DNA from 3 places in the Enterobacter sp. SA187 genome. Region 3 is predicted to be linked to each of the others. Evidence: predicted binding sites of a transcription regulator. Region 3 holds the regulator's gene; each other region holds the start of a gene.
The links. The regulator PhoB, encoded in region 3, activates phosphate uptake and scavenging genes when phosphate is short. The targets are predictions, from matches to a motif close to CTGTCATAAAACTGNCNNAT.

Region 1 (5,045 bases), 1.3 Mb from region 3:
CAGCTGGCGTGATCATCAGAATGCCTTCGTCTTCATAAATGTCAGACGCTGGCTGGGTAGAGGAGGAACACAGGTGGCCGATCACGTATTTGATACCGTCGTTAACCACTTTGTTGGCAACGGCAACGGCTTGTTTCGGGTCACAGGCATCGTCGTACTGTACCGCAACCAGCTTGTCGCCTTTGATACCGCCTTTGGCGTTGATGTCTTCGATCGCCTGTTTCGCGCCGGTAAATTCCTGGTCGCCATACTGCGCTACCGGGCCGGACATCGCGCCCACCACCGCAACTTTAATGTCTTTCGCGAATGCGACGTTGCTCATTGCCAGCGCGATACATCCTGCCAGTAACGCTTTACCCTTCATTTTCATCCTGAGAATCCCCATTATTGTGGTTATTACATTCGTTGTGATGTTGTTGTTCAGCACTTTATTTCGATTATTGGTCTGCCGCCCGTGCTTTAGCAGCATACTCTGCTAAAACATACCCCATTTTTCAGAATATGTAACAACATTTTTACCGGGTTAGCGACGCGTGAATAATATCCAGCGCCTGCCGGAACTGCGCTTCCGGAATGGTCAGCGGATAGAGGAAACGTATCACGTTGCCGTACACGCCGCAGTTGAGCAGCAGCAGTCCGGCCTCCAGCGCCCGCGCCTGTACCTGACGGGTAAATTCCGGCGACGGCTCGCCGCTGTGCGGATCGGCGAACTCCACCGCCACCATGGAACCCAGCGCGCGGATCCCGGCAATCTGCGGGCACTCCGCTCTGGCTTTTTCCAGCACTTCCACCAGATGCTGTCCCAGTTGGGCCGCGCGCTGGCACAGGTTTTCTTCGTCGATCACCTCCAGCACCGCCAGGGCTGCCGCCACTGCCAGCGGGTTTCCGGCATAGGTGCCGCCCAGCCCGCCCGGCGCAGGCGCGTCCATCACCTCTGCGCGTCCCGCTACCGCCGACAGCGGCAGCCCACCGGCGAGGCTTTTCGCCATGGTGATGAGATCGGGTTTGACGCTGAAATGCTCCATGGCAAAAAGTTTGCCGGTACGGGCAAAGCCGGTCTGCACTTCGTCGGCAATCAAGAGAATGCCGTGGGTATCACACAGGGCGCGCAGTCCCTGCATGAAATCATCCGGTGCGATGACAAATCCGCCCTCACCCTGCACCGGCTCCAGCACGATGGCCGCCACCTGATCCGGCGCGATGTCTGCTTTGAAAATACGCTCAAGGCTGTTCAGCGCATCGGCTGTACTCACGCCATGCAGCGTATTAGGGTACTGCGCGTGAAACACCGATCCGGGGAAGGGACCGAAGCCGATTTTGTAGGGCGCGACTTTGCCGGTCATCGCCATCGTCATATAGGTGCGGCCATGAAAGCCGCCGCCAAAGGTGATAAGACCCGGCCTGCGAGTGTACGCGCGGGCGATTTTCACCGCGTTTTCCACCGCTTCAGCGCCGGTCGAGAAAAAGGCGGTTTTGGCAGGCCCTGCGACTGGCACGCGCGCGTTGATTTTTTCCGCCAGCGCGACGTAACTCTCATAGGGCACGATTTGATACGCCGTGTGCGTAAAGGCGTGCAGCTGTTTTTCCACGGCGGCCATCACTTTCGGATGACGATGCCCGGTATTGAGCACGGCAATGCCCGCGGCGAAGTCGATCACCTCGTTGCCTTCCACGTCCCACAGCGTGGCGTTTTCGGCTTTATCCGCATAAAAATTACACATCACGCCAATGCCGCGCGGCGTGGCCTGTAAACGTCTTTCATTGAGTTCGTTATTTTTCACCCTGACCCCCTGAGATGCCATAAACACGAAATGCGCATCTGTAAGTGTTTGCCACAGGGTAAAAAATCGCCAGAGCAGGCGTAAAAAAACAAAACCCCCGGACTTTCATCCAGGGGTCTTTGACGTCAAACCACAAAAAGCGGTTTGCGGAGATCAGGCTTCGATGGCGATACGCAGTTTTTTCATGGCGTTCTTTTCCAGCTGGCGCACACGCTCAGCGGAAACACCATAGCGGTCGGCCAGTTCCTGCAATGTAGACTTGTTGTCTTCGTCCAGCCAGCGGGCGCGAATGATCGCCTGGCTACGCTCGTCGAGACCCTGCATCGCATCGGTCAGTTTGTTCGCGGCCTGCTCTTCCCAGTTATCGTCTTCAATGCCGTCGGCAAAGTTAGAGGTTTTATCCTGGAGATAGAGTACCGGCGCCATTGGCTGGCTGTCGGATTCATCGTCCGACGACATGTCAAAGGTCATGTCCTGGGCGGCCATACGGGATTCCATCTCACGCACGTCTTTACTGGAAACACCCAGCTCGCGGGCGACCATTTCCACTTCGTCCTGATTAAACCAGCCCAGACGCTGCTTGGTTTTACGCAGGTTAAAGAACAGCTTACGCTGCGCTTTAGTGGTGGCGACCTTCACAATACGCCAGTTACGCAGCACGTATTCGTGAATTTCGGCTTTGATCCAGTGCACGGCGAAAGAGACCAGACGCACACCCACTTCCGGATTGAAGCGGCGCACAGCTTTCATCAGGCCGATATTACCTTCCTGAATCAGGTCTGCCTGCGGAAGGCCATAGCCCGAGTAGTTACGAGCAATATGAACAACAAAGCGCAGGTGCGACAGGATCAGCGTTTTAGCTGCTTCCAGTGAACCCTGGTAATGCAGCTTTTCAGCAAGCTCCCGCTCTTCATCAGCCGTCAACATCGGCCATGCGTTCGCAGCCCGGATATAAGATTCCAGGTTACCAACAGGGGCTAAAGCTAAAGTTTGCATTTCTTTGGTCATTCAAATCCTCTCAATGTACTTCTTACTGGCGGCGGCTTGTCCCCTTCAGGCAACAAACATGCCAGCGCTTATGAGCAGCGAGAATATCATCCACACTTTTATCAGACAGTGATTTTATCCACAAGTTCCATGCAACGTTGTGAATAGATTACGCACAAAATGTGACATTACTATGATAAAGGCTAAGCAGGAGAAAAGAGAGATCAGGGACTCTTTCCCTGCTAACAGACATCCGATGCAGCAGGGAAAGAGTATATCAGAGAATTTTTAGTCGGGGGTAAAGTGACGTAAATGTTGCACCGTTGCCAGCCACGCGGCCAGCCAGCCAATCATTGAGCACACCAGCAGCAGTAATAAACACTCGTCAAATGAGAGGCCGCTTAGCTCAAACTGGGTGCCGAAAATCTTCGCCACTTCCGTCACCGCCGATGACAGCCGCATCACCAGGATCTCCGACAGAATGAGCGACAGGAATGCCCCGCTAAAGCCGAGCAGCGCCCCGCCGTAGAGGAACGGACGTAGAATAAAGCCATCCGTTGCGCCGATCAGTTTCTGCACGTTGATGCTGTCGCGACGGGAGAAAATGCTCAGACGCACGCTGTTACCGATGACGAGAAATACCGCCGCCACCATCAGAATGCCGATCATCACAGACACGCGGCCCACCAGCCCGGTGAGCGCAGCCAGACGCGCAAACCAGCTGTCGTCCATCCGCACTTCATCAATGCCGTTAATGCGGGTGATACGGTCGCGCAGGGTATTCAGCGATTCGGTATTCTGGAAGTCGATTTTCGGCACCACGACCGCCACAGCGGGCAGTGGGTTTTCTTCCAGCATATCCAGCGCGCCGCCAAAGCCTGACCAGTTGCGGAACTCGCCCAGCGCGTCTTCCCGCGACAGGTAGTTCACCTTCTCGACGCCCTGTTCCGCCTGCAACTGCCCGACCACCTGCTGCGCGGCGCCGTCGTCCAGTGTCTTATCGAAGTAGACGGTAATTTGCGGCGACGGGTAATACTGCGATGAGGCCTGGTGAACGTTTTTGTACACCATATAGCAGACGCTCGGCAGCGTCAGGGAGATGGCGATCACCATCACCGTCAGCAGAGTCGCCAGCGGTTTGCTTTTCAGATCCTGCACCGCGCCCTGCCAGGCGTAGCGCATCTGTTCATTAAAAACGTTGGTCTTGCGCGAGCCAGGCTTCGGCGGCGTTTTGCTGCGGCCGGAACCGCCACGGTTGCCGCCGCTGCCCTGTCCCGGTTTACGGAAGCGGTCCAGTTTATTGCCGAACTGGCGGATTTGATTGACTGCGTCGCGTTTATTCACCCGTCAGGCCTCCATGCAAATGACCGTCGCTCAGACTCAGCATGCGGTACGAGCGGCGCGCAATCAGACTCATGTCGTGCGTGGCCATCAGTACCGTTACCCCAACGCGGTTGAATTCTTCAAACAGACGCAAAATCCCTTCCGACAGCGCGTCGTCCAGGTTACCGGTCGGTTCGTCCGCCAGCAGCACCGCAGGTTTGTTCACTACCGCACGGGCAATGCCCACGCGCTGCTGTTCACCGCCGGAAAGCTGAATGGGAAAGTTTTTCGCTTTGTCGAGCAGCCCGACTTTATCCAGCGCCGCCGATACGCGACGACGAATGTCTTCACCGCTGGCCCCGGCGATAATCAGCGGGATCGCCACGTTGTCAAAGACCGTACGGTCCATTAACAGATGGTGATCCTGAAAAATCATGCCGATCTGCCGACGCAGAAACGGCACTTCGCGGTTTTTCAGACGGCTGATCTCATGCCCGGAAAACCAGATTTTCCCGGCGCTTGGCCGCTCGATACCGCAGATCAGCTTTAACAGCGTACTTTTACCTGCGCCGGAGTGGCCGGTCAGAAACGCCATCTCGCCCGGTTGCAGGTGGAATGTCACCCCCTGCAACGCCTGTCTCCCGCCGAGATAAGCCTTGCTGACATGTTCAAAGCGAATCATTGTTAATCCTCTCGGGCAAAAAGTGCCTCTATAAAATCGCCCGCATTAAACGGACGTAAGTCTTCAATACGTTCGCCGGTACCGATATAGCGGATCGGAATACCGAACTGGTCGGCTACCGAGAAGATCACGCCGCCTTTGGCGGTACCATCAAGTTTGGTCAGGGTGATCCCGGTCAGCCCGACGGCTTCGTGGAACAGTCTGGCCTGGCTTACCGCATTTTGTCCGGTGCTGGCGTCGATGGTCAGCATCACTTCATGCGGCGCGTCGAC
Region 2 (5,045 bases), 430 kb from region 3:
CACCGCGCGTCTGCGGCTGACCCTGACGGCAGATCATGAACCGCAGGACATTGATCGTTTGCTGGAGGCGCTGCATGACGCCGGTGAATAAATCTGCGGTCGCCGCCGCCTTTGGCCGCGCCGCGCAGGGCTATGCCCATCATGCGCAATTGCAGACGCAAAGCGCCGAACTGCTGCTGGCGATGACCGGTGAACGATCCGTTGAACGGGTGCTCGACGCCGGTTGCGGTCCGGGAACCCTCAGCCGTTACTGGCGTGAGCAGGGCGCGCAGGTGACTGCGCTTGATCTCTCCGCGCCCATGCTCGACGAAGCCCGCCGCCAGCAGGCCGCGCATCACTATGTGCTGGCAGATATTGAAGCGATGCCCTTTGACCACGCGCAGTTTGACCTGGCGTGGAGCAATCTGGCGGTGCAGTGGTGTGACGATCTGCATCAGGCGTTAAGCGAGCTGAACCGCGTGGTGCGTCCCGGTGGCGCGGTGGCCTTTACCACGCTGGCGGCAGGCTCCCTGCCGGAGCTGAATCAGGCCTGGCAGGCGGTGGATCATCACCCGCACGCCAACCGTTTTTTACCGGCGCAGCAGCTGACTGACACGGTGAGTGGCTGGCGCGGCCGCAGCGGGCTCGCGCATATCACGCTGGATTTTGACGATGCGCTCAGCGCCATGCGTTCGCTGAAGGGCATCGGCGCCACGCATCTGCATGAAGGGCGTCAGGCCCAGGCGCTGACCCGCGGACAACTGCAACGCCTGCAGCTGGCGTGGCCGCAACGCGCGGGACGCTATCCGCTGACATATTCACTATTCTGGGGAGTAATTGAACGTGACTGAACGCTATTTTGTCACCGGTACGGACACCGAAGTGGGGAAAACCGTCGCCAGCTGCGCGCTGTTGCAGGCGGCAACCGCGCGGGGAAAACGCACTGCGGGTTATAAACCTGTGGCCTCCGGCAGCGAGATGACCCTGGACGGGCTGCGCAACAGCGACGCGCTGGCCCTGCAATGCCACGCCAGCCTGACGCTGGACTATGAGGCGGTAAATCCCTATATCTTTGCCGAGCCGACCTCGCCGCATATCGTCAGCGCCGATCAGGGGATCCCCATTGATTTTGGCGTGATGTCAGCAGGCTTACGCGCGCTGGAAACACAGGCGGACTGGGTGCTGGTGGAAGGCGCTGGCGGCTGGTTCACCCCGCTGACAGAACGCCAGAGTTATGCGGACTGGGTGAGACAGGAAGCGCTGCCGGTAATACTTGTGGTCGGCGTGAAGCTCGGCTGTATTAATCATGCGATGCTTACCGCGCTGGCGGTACGTCAGGCGGGGTTACGGCTGGCAGGCTGGATCGCCAACGACGTGCAGCCGCCGGGCAAACGTCATGCGGAGTATCTGGAAACGCTGCGACGCGTGCTGCCCGCCCCTTTTCTGGGGGAGATCCCCTGGCTTGCAGACGCGCCGCTGGAACGGCAAAACGGTCATTATCTTGATCTCAGCGGTCTTGATCCTGCGTCATCCAGTGGGAAATAAGCTGGTCATCTAACTGATGCACATGCCCCTGCGCCACGTTGCGCCCGCGATGCAGCAGGCAGAAGCGGTCGGCAACGCGGCGGATAAACGACAAATGCTGCTCCGCCAGCAGGATGGTCATGCCGAGATCCTGATTCAGCCGCACCAGTAAATTGCCGAGCTTATGGATAAAGGCCTGGCCCGCGCCCCGCGTCGGTTCATCAAGGATCAGCAAACGCGGTTGGGTGACCAGTGCGCGGGCCAGCGCCAGCTGATACTGGTCGTCTTCGGACAAGCCCGCGCCCTTTACCTGGCGCAGCGCGTACAGTTCCGGAAAGAGATCGTAGATCGCCGGTGTCACCGCACAGCCCGGCTCGCCTGCCGCCAGCATCGCAATATGCAGATTTTCCTCGACCGTCAGCTGGGAAAAGATCCGCCGATCCTGCGGCACATAACCAATCCCCATCGCCGTGCGGTGCGCCGCCGTCACCTGTAACAGATCCAGCGGCGGGGCGCTGGCTTCCTGCCAGATAATGCTGCCGCTCTCTATGGGCAGATTGCCGGTGATACAGTTTACCAGCGTGGTTTTCCCCATCCCCTGTAAGCCCATCACCGTGGTACAGGTGCCGGGCACTAAATCTAAATCCACGTTCCACAGCGTATGCTGATCGCCGTAATACTGATTTACTGCGCGTAGACGTAACATCGGGCTTCTCCTGTTGCTGGTGGCTACTGGCGCTGACTCTGTAAACGAGATGTTGCAAAAGACTTGCCACCTCCGACAAAAGTCGTATTTTTCGGAGCAGGATGACCAAAAAGACGGGAATTTACCGCACGCTGAGATTACCGCAGAAAATCCTGCACGCTGTGGGTGCGTGGCAGGCGAAAAGGGTGCATCAGCGAAACGGTTTGGTCACCGAATCGCCAGGCTTTTACCCGACGGCACACTTTGTTCCACGCAAAATTTAGTGATAAAAATTTTTTGTTATTGCCGTCTCGCCTGAAACCGGGAATTTGCTGAGCGGCAGGGGATATGGCCTGGCGGGAGTTATCCACTATTCCTGTGGATAACCATGTGCATTAGAGTTAGAAAACACGTGAGAAGCGAGAGTTCATGCGGCCTGGACATGAATTGATGCGAAACGCGGCTTTTCAGTATATTTATTTAATATCAATAACTTGTATAAAAGCAATGCCTGTAAAAAAAGTGTCACTGACTGCCACAAAACTTTCATGACATCACTTGACAAATGTTAAATAGGAAAACTTTTTGGGGATAACCTTTTTAGCGCAGCGTTTTATGCCGCAGGCAGGATAAAGTCCCGCCCGTTGCGCGCGCAGGTTTACGCCTCCACTTTCATAAACTAGCCTGATACTGGTTTTTCATCCAGTATTTTTTATTGGCAAAAATCGCCGTCGCGAGTAAAATTAATCACCTGCCCGCTCATTCCTCCACCAGGTAGCCGTTCATGAGTAAACCGTTCAAACTGAATTCTGCGTTTAAACCTTCTGGCGATCAGCCAGAGGCCATCCGTCGCCTGAAAGAAGGGCTGGAAGACGGACTGGCGCACCAAACCTTGCTGGGGGTAACCGGTTCAGGGAAAACGTTCACCATCGCTAATGTGATCGCCGACCTTCAGCGTCCGACCATGGTGCTGGCGCCTAACAAAACCCTGGCCGCGCAGCTCTATGGCGAGATGAAAGAGTTCTTCCCGGATAACGCCGTGGAATATTTCGTCTCCTACTACGATTACTACCAGCCGGAAGCCTATGTGCCGAGCTCTGACACCTTTATCGAAAAAGATTCGTCGGTGAACGAGCATATCGAACAGATGCGTCTGTCGGCGACCAAAGCCCTGCTGGAGCGTCGTGACGTGGTGGTGGTGGCTTCCGTATCGGCCATTTACGGTCTGGGCGATCCTGATCTGTACCTGAAAATGATGCTGCACCTGACCACCGGTATGATCATCGATCAGCGCGCCATCGTGCGCCGCCTGGCGGAGTTGCAATACACCCGTAACGATCAGGCGTTCCAGCGCGGCACATTCCGCGTGCGCGGCGAAGTGATCGATATTTTCCCGGCGGAATCCGACGATATGGCGCTGCGCGTCGAACTGTTCGACGAAGAGGTGGAGCGCCTGTCGCTGTTTGATCCGCTTACCGGGCATGTGGAATCGTCTATCCAGCGCTTTACCGTGTATCCGAAAACGCACTATGTAACGCCGCGCGAACGTATCGTGCAGGCGATGGAAGAGATCAAAGTCGATCTCGCCGACCGCCGTCAGACCCTGCTTGCTAATAATAAACTGCTGGAAGAGCAGCGCCTGACGCAGCGCACCCAGTTTGACCTCGAAATGATGAACGAACTGGGCTATTGCTCCGGGGTGGAAAACTACTCCCGCTACCTTTCCGGTCGCGGGCCGGGGGAAGCGCCGCCAACGCTGTTTGACTATCTGCCTGCGGATGGCCTGCTGGTGGTGGACGAATCCCACGTCACCATCCCGCAGATCGGCGGCATGTACCGTGGCGACCGCGCGCGAAAAGAGACGCTGGTGGAATATGGCTTCCGTCTGCCGTCGGCGCTGGATAACCGTCCGATGAAATTTGAAGAGTTCGAAGCCCTGGCGCCGCAGACCATCTACGTGTCGGCGACGCCGGGTCCTTACGAGCTGGAAAAATCAGGGGAAGATATTGTCGACCAGGTGGTGCGTCCGACCGGCCTGCTGGATCCGATTATCGAAGTGCGCCCGGTGGCGACCCAGGTGGACGATCTGCTTTCCGAGATCCGCAAGCGCGTCGCCATCAACGAGCGTGTGCTGGTCACCACGCTCACCAAACGTATGGCCGAGGATTTGACCGAGTACCTCGAAGAGCATGGCGAAAAGGTGCGCTATCTGCACTCAGATATCGATACCGTGGAGCGTATGGAGATCATCCGCGACCTGCGTCTTGGCGAATTTGACGTGCTGGTGGGCATTAACCTCTTGCGTGAGGGGCTGGATATGCCGGAGGTGTCGCTGGTGGCGATCCTCGATGCCGACAAAGAAGGCTTCCTGCGTTCTGAACGCTCGCTGATCCAGACCATCGGTCGCGCGGCGCGTAACGTTAACGGTAAAGCCATTCTCTACGGCGATCGCATCACCGCGTCGATGGCGAAAGCCATCAGCGAAACCGAACGTCGTCGCGAGAAACAGCACCAGTACAACGTCGAGCACGGCATTACGCCGCAGGGTCTGAACAAGAAAGTGGTGGATATTCTGGCGCTGGGCGAGAACATCGCGAAAACCAAAGCGAAAGGCCGCGGTAAGTCCCGCTCGCCGGTGGTGGAAGAGAGCCTGGAACGCCTGCTGACGCCAAAAGCGATGCAGCAGAAGATCCACGAACTGGAAGCGCAGATGATGCAGCACGCGCAAAATCTGGAGTTCGAAGAAGCCGCTGCCGTGCGCGACCAGCTGCACCAGCTGCGGGAATTGTTTATCGCGGCGTCCTGATCCCGGCCGCGCTATGCCGCTATGGTATAGCGCGGTTTGTTTATTGCGCCT
Region 3 (5,045 bases):
CTGCTGTTGCGCCTGACGTTTTGCCAGCGCAGCAAACTGCGGGTGCAGCATCGCCAGCTGTTGACGCCCGCTGCGGCCCGCTAAGTGCTGTTGTAAATGAGCGCTTACTTCTTCCAGATTCAGATTCAGCGGGGAAGGCGGCAGGGCGGCGAGCGCCTGTTCTGTTGTACGGAGTGTATTTTGCAGCTCCGCCCGCTGTTTTTCATCCCGCTGCTGCTGGGCAAAGGTCAGACGCCAGCCCGCCAGTTCCGCGCTCCATAAGCGAAAACGATCGTTTTCGCTGAGCCACTGCTGCACCTGCGCCACATCGTTTTTCAGGGTGGTAGCGGTGATATTCGCCAGTTGCCAGGTCTGTTGCAGCCCGGTGCGCACCTGTTGTAAGCGAGTATTCACATTTTCGTGCTGGCCCTGCGCGTGGCGCAACGCCTGCTGGCGTTCCTGTAACTGCTGCCAGTGGGGACGTAATTTTTCCGCAGGCAGGGCGCGGGTCAGCTTTTCCAGTTCCGGGGCGGCGGCCTGTAATGCCGCATGCGCGGCGGTCAGCGCCTCCTGCGCCCGCTGGCGTTCGCCGCTCAGCCGGTGGCTTTCACTCAGCCACTGATGATGTCCCTGCGCCTGCTGCTGCCCGGCGAGCAGCTGTTTTTCTTCGTCAGTAAGTGCCTGCAAACCTGCGCTGAGCGTCTGTGCCTGTTCGTCGCTTAACAGCTGCACGCCGTCGGCCTGGGCCTGGAGTTTTTCCAGCTCCAGTCGCGCGGTTTTATGCTTTTCGAAGACCATCGCGGAGATCTGACCGTAGATCTCGGTACCGGTCAGCTCTTCCAGCAGTTCAGCGCGCTCTCGGGGTTTGGCATTCAGGAAGGCCGCAAACTGACCCTGGGAGAGCAGCATCGAGCGGGTGAAACGACCATAGTCCAGCCCGGTCAGGGTGGCAGTCAGATCCAGCTTGTCTTTCACTTTATCGGCAAGGATTTTGCCATCGGCGCACAGCGCCAGCTCCACGCGCGGGGCCTGCAAATTGCCATCCGGCTGATTGCGGGCGCGGTTCTGGCTCCAAAAAGCGCGGTAAGCCACGCCTTTGACCTCAAACTCCACTTCCGCCAGACATTCAGCGGTATCGCGGGTCATCAGATCGTTTTGCGACTGGGAGACGCTGCTCAGACGCGGCGTTTCGTGATACAGCGCCAGACAGATGGCGTCGAGCAGGGTGGTTTTGCCCGCCCCCGTCGGCCCGGTGATGGCAAACAGCCCATTACTGGCGAACGGCTCGGCGGTGAAATCGATTTTCCATTCCCCTTTCAGGGAGTTGATATTTTTCAGGCGCAGACTGAGGATCTTCATGCGTCGTCTTCCTCCGTCAGGGCGTCAACGGTTTGCGCGAACAGCGTCTGTAAACGCGCGTTTTGCGCCTCGTCGAGGCTTTCCAGCGCCAGCCGCCGCTCAAAGACTTCTTCCACCTTCAGTTCGCTCAGGGTTTCGCGCAGTTCGCCCGCCAGCAGACGTTCGCGCTGCTCCCGGCTGCGGCGCACCAGCAACACTTCCACCGGCAGATCCCCGGTAAGCGCCTGGATTTTCCGTTGCGCGTCGGCCAGGTATTCGTCGGTGGTGATTTCAATATCCAGCCACACCGGCGGGCTGACCGGCTGGTCGCGCCATTGCTCAAGCTGTTCGCCGATAGCCGCCAGATCGCCTTTGATCACCGCCAGTTGCTGGGTAACCGGCACCGTCAGCGGCGTCACCTCCGTCAGCCTGCCGTCGCTGAAAGTCACCAGATTGACGCTTTTGGGCCTGCCGGTTTCATCAAAACTTAACGCGATGGGGGAGCCGCAATAACGGATATGTTCCTGACCGCCCACCAGCTGCGGGCGATGAATATGGCCGAGAGCAAGATAATCCACCGGCGGGAAGTTCTGCGCCGGAAAGGCGTCCAGCGTGCCGATATAAATGTCACGCACCGCGTCACTTTTGCTGGCTCCGACGGTGGTCAGATGGCCGCTGGCAATAACCGGCAGCCTCTGCTCCCCGCGCAGGGCGCAGGCGTCTTCATACTGCTGCTGGTAATACGCTGTGATGCTGGTCAGCAAAAGCTGTTGTTTCTGACTGCCGGATAACCCGGCCTGGCTTAGCACGATGTCGCGCGGGCGTAAAAACGGCACCGGGCAGAACACCGCGCCCGGCGTGCCGTCACGGCGTTTGAGCATAAAGGGCGCGCTGCCCGCGGTGGCGACCACGGTGGTGTTTAAAAAGGCGAGAATTTCGCGGGATTCGTTGAGCGTGGCGACGGAATCGTGGTTACCCGCCAGCACCACCAGGTGACAGCCGGTTTGCTGTAGATTCACCACAAAGCGGTTATAGAGTTCGCGGGCATAGCTCGGCGGCGAGCCGGTATCAAAAATGTCGCCTGCGACAATAATCACATCCACCTGCTGTTCTTCCGCGGTTTTCAGCAGCCAGTCAAGAAAGGCGGCATGTTCAGCGGCCCGGCTTTTGCTGTAAAAGTTTTGACCCAGGTGCCAGTCAGAGGTATGAAGAAGACGCATAACGATCCCATGGCAAAAAAGCGTGAAGCCGATTATAAACGTTAAGCGGCGTGAAGATAGTTATCGGTTTTTTCACGAGTGTCATAAAACAACGGCTTGAGTCATCAGGCAGTCATCATTTTCATAAATCTGTCATAAATCTGACGCATAATGCCACCGCAACATATACTGGCGACTTAATAAATACAGGGCAAATTATGGCGAGACGCATTCTGGTCGTGGAAGATGAAGCTCCAATTCGTGAAATGGTATGCTTTGTCCTCGAGCAAAACGGCTTCCAGCCTGTCGAAGCGGAAGATTATGACAGCGCGGTGAACCAGTTGAATGAACCCTGGCCCGATCTCATTTTGCTCGACTGGATGCTACCGGGCGGTTCCGGTATTCAGTTTATCAAACATGTGAAGCGTGAAGCCCTGACCCGTGATATTCCGGTGATGATGCTTACCGCCCGCGGCGAGGAAGAAGATCGCGTACGTGGTCTGGAAACCGGGGCGGATGATTACATCACCAAGCCGTTCTCGCCAAAAGAGCTGGTGGCGCGTATTAAAGCCGTGATGCGCCGCATCTCGCCGATGGCGGTGGAAGAGGTGATCGAAATGCAGGGGTTAAGCCTGGATCCCACTTCCCACCGCGTGATGACCGGCGAAAATCCCCTTGATATGGGGCCTACCGAATTTAAGCTTTTACACTTCTTTATGACCCATCCGGAGCGTGTCTACAGCCGTGAACAGTTGCTGAACCATGTGTGGGGCACCAACGTTTACGTTGAAGATCGCACGGTTGACGTGCATATTCGCCGCCTGCGTAAAGCGCTGGAACATAGCGGCCACGATCGTATGGTACAGACCGTCCGCGGTACGGGTTATCGTTTTTCGACCCGTTTCTAACATCTGAAGGGAGTGTGACGCGTGCTGGAACGGCTGTCATGGAAAAGGCTGGTGCTGGAGCTGGTGCTGTGTTGCATCCCGGCGCTGGTGCTCGGCGCCATATTTGGTTATCTGCCGTGGTTTTTGCTGGCGGCCGTCACCGGATTACTGGTCTGGCATTTCTGGAACTTACTGCAACTCTCCTGGTGGCTCTGGGTGGACAGAAGCATGACGCCGCCGCCGGGCCACGGTAGCTGGGAGCCGCTGTTATACGGGCTGCACCAGATGCAGATGCGTAACAAAAAACGCCGTCGCGAACTGGGCAGCCTGATCAAACGCTTCCGCAGCGGCGCGGAGTCGCTGCCGGACGCCGTGGTGCTTACCACCGCAGAAGGCGTGATCTTCTGGTGTAACGGTCTGGCCCAGCAATTGCTGGGTCTGCGCTGGCCGGACGATAACGGCCAGAACATCCTCAACCTGCTGCGTTATCCCGAATTCACCCAGTACCTGAAGCGTCAGGAATTCCTTAAGCCCCTTAATCTGGTGCTGAATAATGGCCGCCATCTGGAAATTCGCGTCATGCCCTACAGCGATCAGCAATTGCTGATGGTGGCGCGTGATGTCACGCAGATGCATCAGCTGGAAGGCGCGCGACGTAACTTCTTCGCCAACGTCAGCCATGAACTGCGCACGCCATTGACGGTGTTACAGGGTTATCTGGAGATGATGCAGGAGCAGACGCTGGAAGGCGCGCCCCGTGAAAAAGCGCTGCATACTATGCGCGAGCAGACCTCACGTATGGAAGGGCTGGTGCGCCAGCTGCTGACGCTCTCTAAAATTGAAGCCTCGCCGGTGCAACTGCTGAACGAAACCATTGATGTGCCGATGATGCTGCGGGTGGTGGAGCGGGAAGCGCAAACCCTCAGCCAGCAAAAGCAGACTATTGAGTTCCACATCGACAGCTCGCTGAAAGTGCTGGGCAGTGAAGATCAGCTGCGTAGCGCCATCTCTAACCTGGTGTATAACGCGGTCAACCATACGCCCCCCGCCACCCATATTGTGGTGAGCTGGAAGCGCGTACCCCACGGCGCAGAATTTTGCGTTGAAGATAACGGACCGGGGATCGCGGCCGAGCACATTCCGCGCCTGACGGAGCGTTTCTACCGGGTGGATAAAGCGCGATCCCGGCAGACCGGCGGCAGTGGGCTTGGGCTGGCCATCGTTAAACATGCGGTCAATCATCACGACAGCCGCCTCAATATTACCAGCACGCCAGGGCAGGGCACGCGTTTCAGTTTTATTCTGCCGGAACGTTTGATCGCCAAAAACAGCGCCTGACGCCCCGACTGTCAGCTTATCTTTCCGCAGGCCAGCTAATGCTGGCCTGTTTGCGTTCCGGTTCACCTTTTTCTGACCGATTATTGTACGGCTGATGATTTTTTGTTCGCATGATAAGCCATGTGTTTTTCTTATACATAGCGTTTTGAACTGGTAACCATATAGGTAGCAGCAGATCCATCTGGTTTTACGATCCCGTCTTGCCTTTAAACGTTATAAGCGTTTAAATTGCGCCCCTGATACTGTCATACCGACTGTATTTGCGTGGTAAATCGAAAAACTATTCTTCGCCACGTCATGCGGG

Region 1: a site for PhoB is predicted at 2,949-2,968, ahead of rpoH (RNA polymerase sigma factor RpoH). Genes of this name have one in related genera too.
Region 2: a site for PhoB is predicted at 2,721-2,740, ahead of uvrB (excinuclease ABC subunit UvrB). Genes of this name have one in related genera too.

What each region holds. Positions count from the first base shown of each region.
Region 1 covers NZ_CP019113.1:851,506-856,550, forward strand. Annotated here, with positions in the region: gene BMF08_RS04250 (branched-chain amino acid ABC transporter substrate-binding protein) at 1-370, opposite strand, end outside; gene BMF08_RS04255 (4-aminobutyrate--2-oxoglutarate transaminase) at 516-1,781, opposite strand; gene rpoH (RNA polymerase sigma factor RpoH) at 1,935-2,789, opposite strand; gene ftsX (permease-like cell division protein FtsX) at 3,057-4,112, opposite strand; gene ftsE (cell division ATP-binding protein FtsE) at 4,105-4,773, opposite strand; gene ftsY (signal recognition particle-docking protein FtsY) at 4,776-5,045, opposite strand, start outside.
Region 2 covers NZ_CP019113.1:2,600,536-2,605,580, forward strand. Annotated here, with positions in the region: gene bioF (8-amino-7-oxononanoate synthase) at 1-91, shown strand, start outside; gene bioC (malonyl-ACP O-methyltransferase BioC) at 75-830, shown strand; gene bioD (dethiobiotin synthase) at 823-1,524, shown strand; gene BMF08_RS12455 (ABC transporter ATP-binding protein) at 1,487-2,209, opposite strand; gene uvrB (excinuclease ABC subunit UvrB) at 2,973-4,994, shown strand.
Region 3 covers NZ_CP019113.1:2,165,861-2,170,905, forward strand. Annotated here, with positions in the region: gene sbcC (exonuclease subunit SbcC) at 1-1,338, opposite strand, end outside; gene sbcD (exonuclease subunit SbcD) at 1,335-2,537, opposite strand; gene phoB (phosphate response regulator transcription factor PhoB) at 2,735-3,424, shown strand; gene phoR (phosphate regulon sensor histidine kinase PhoR) at 3,446-4,741, shown strand.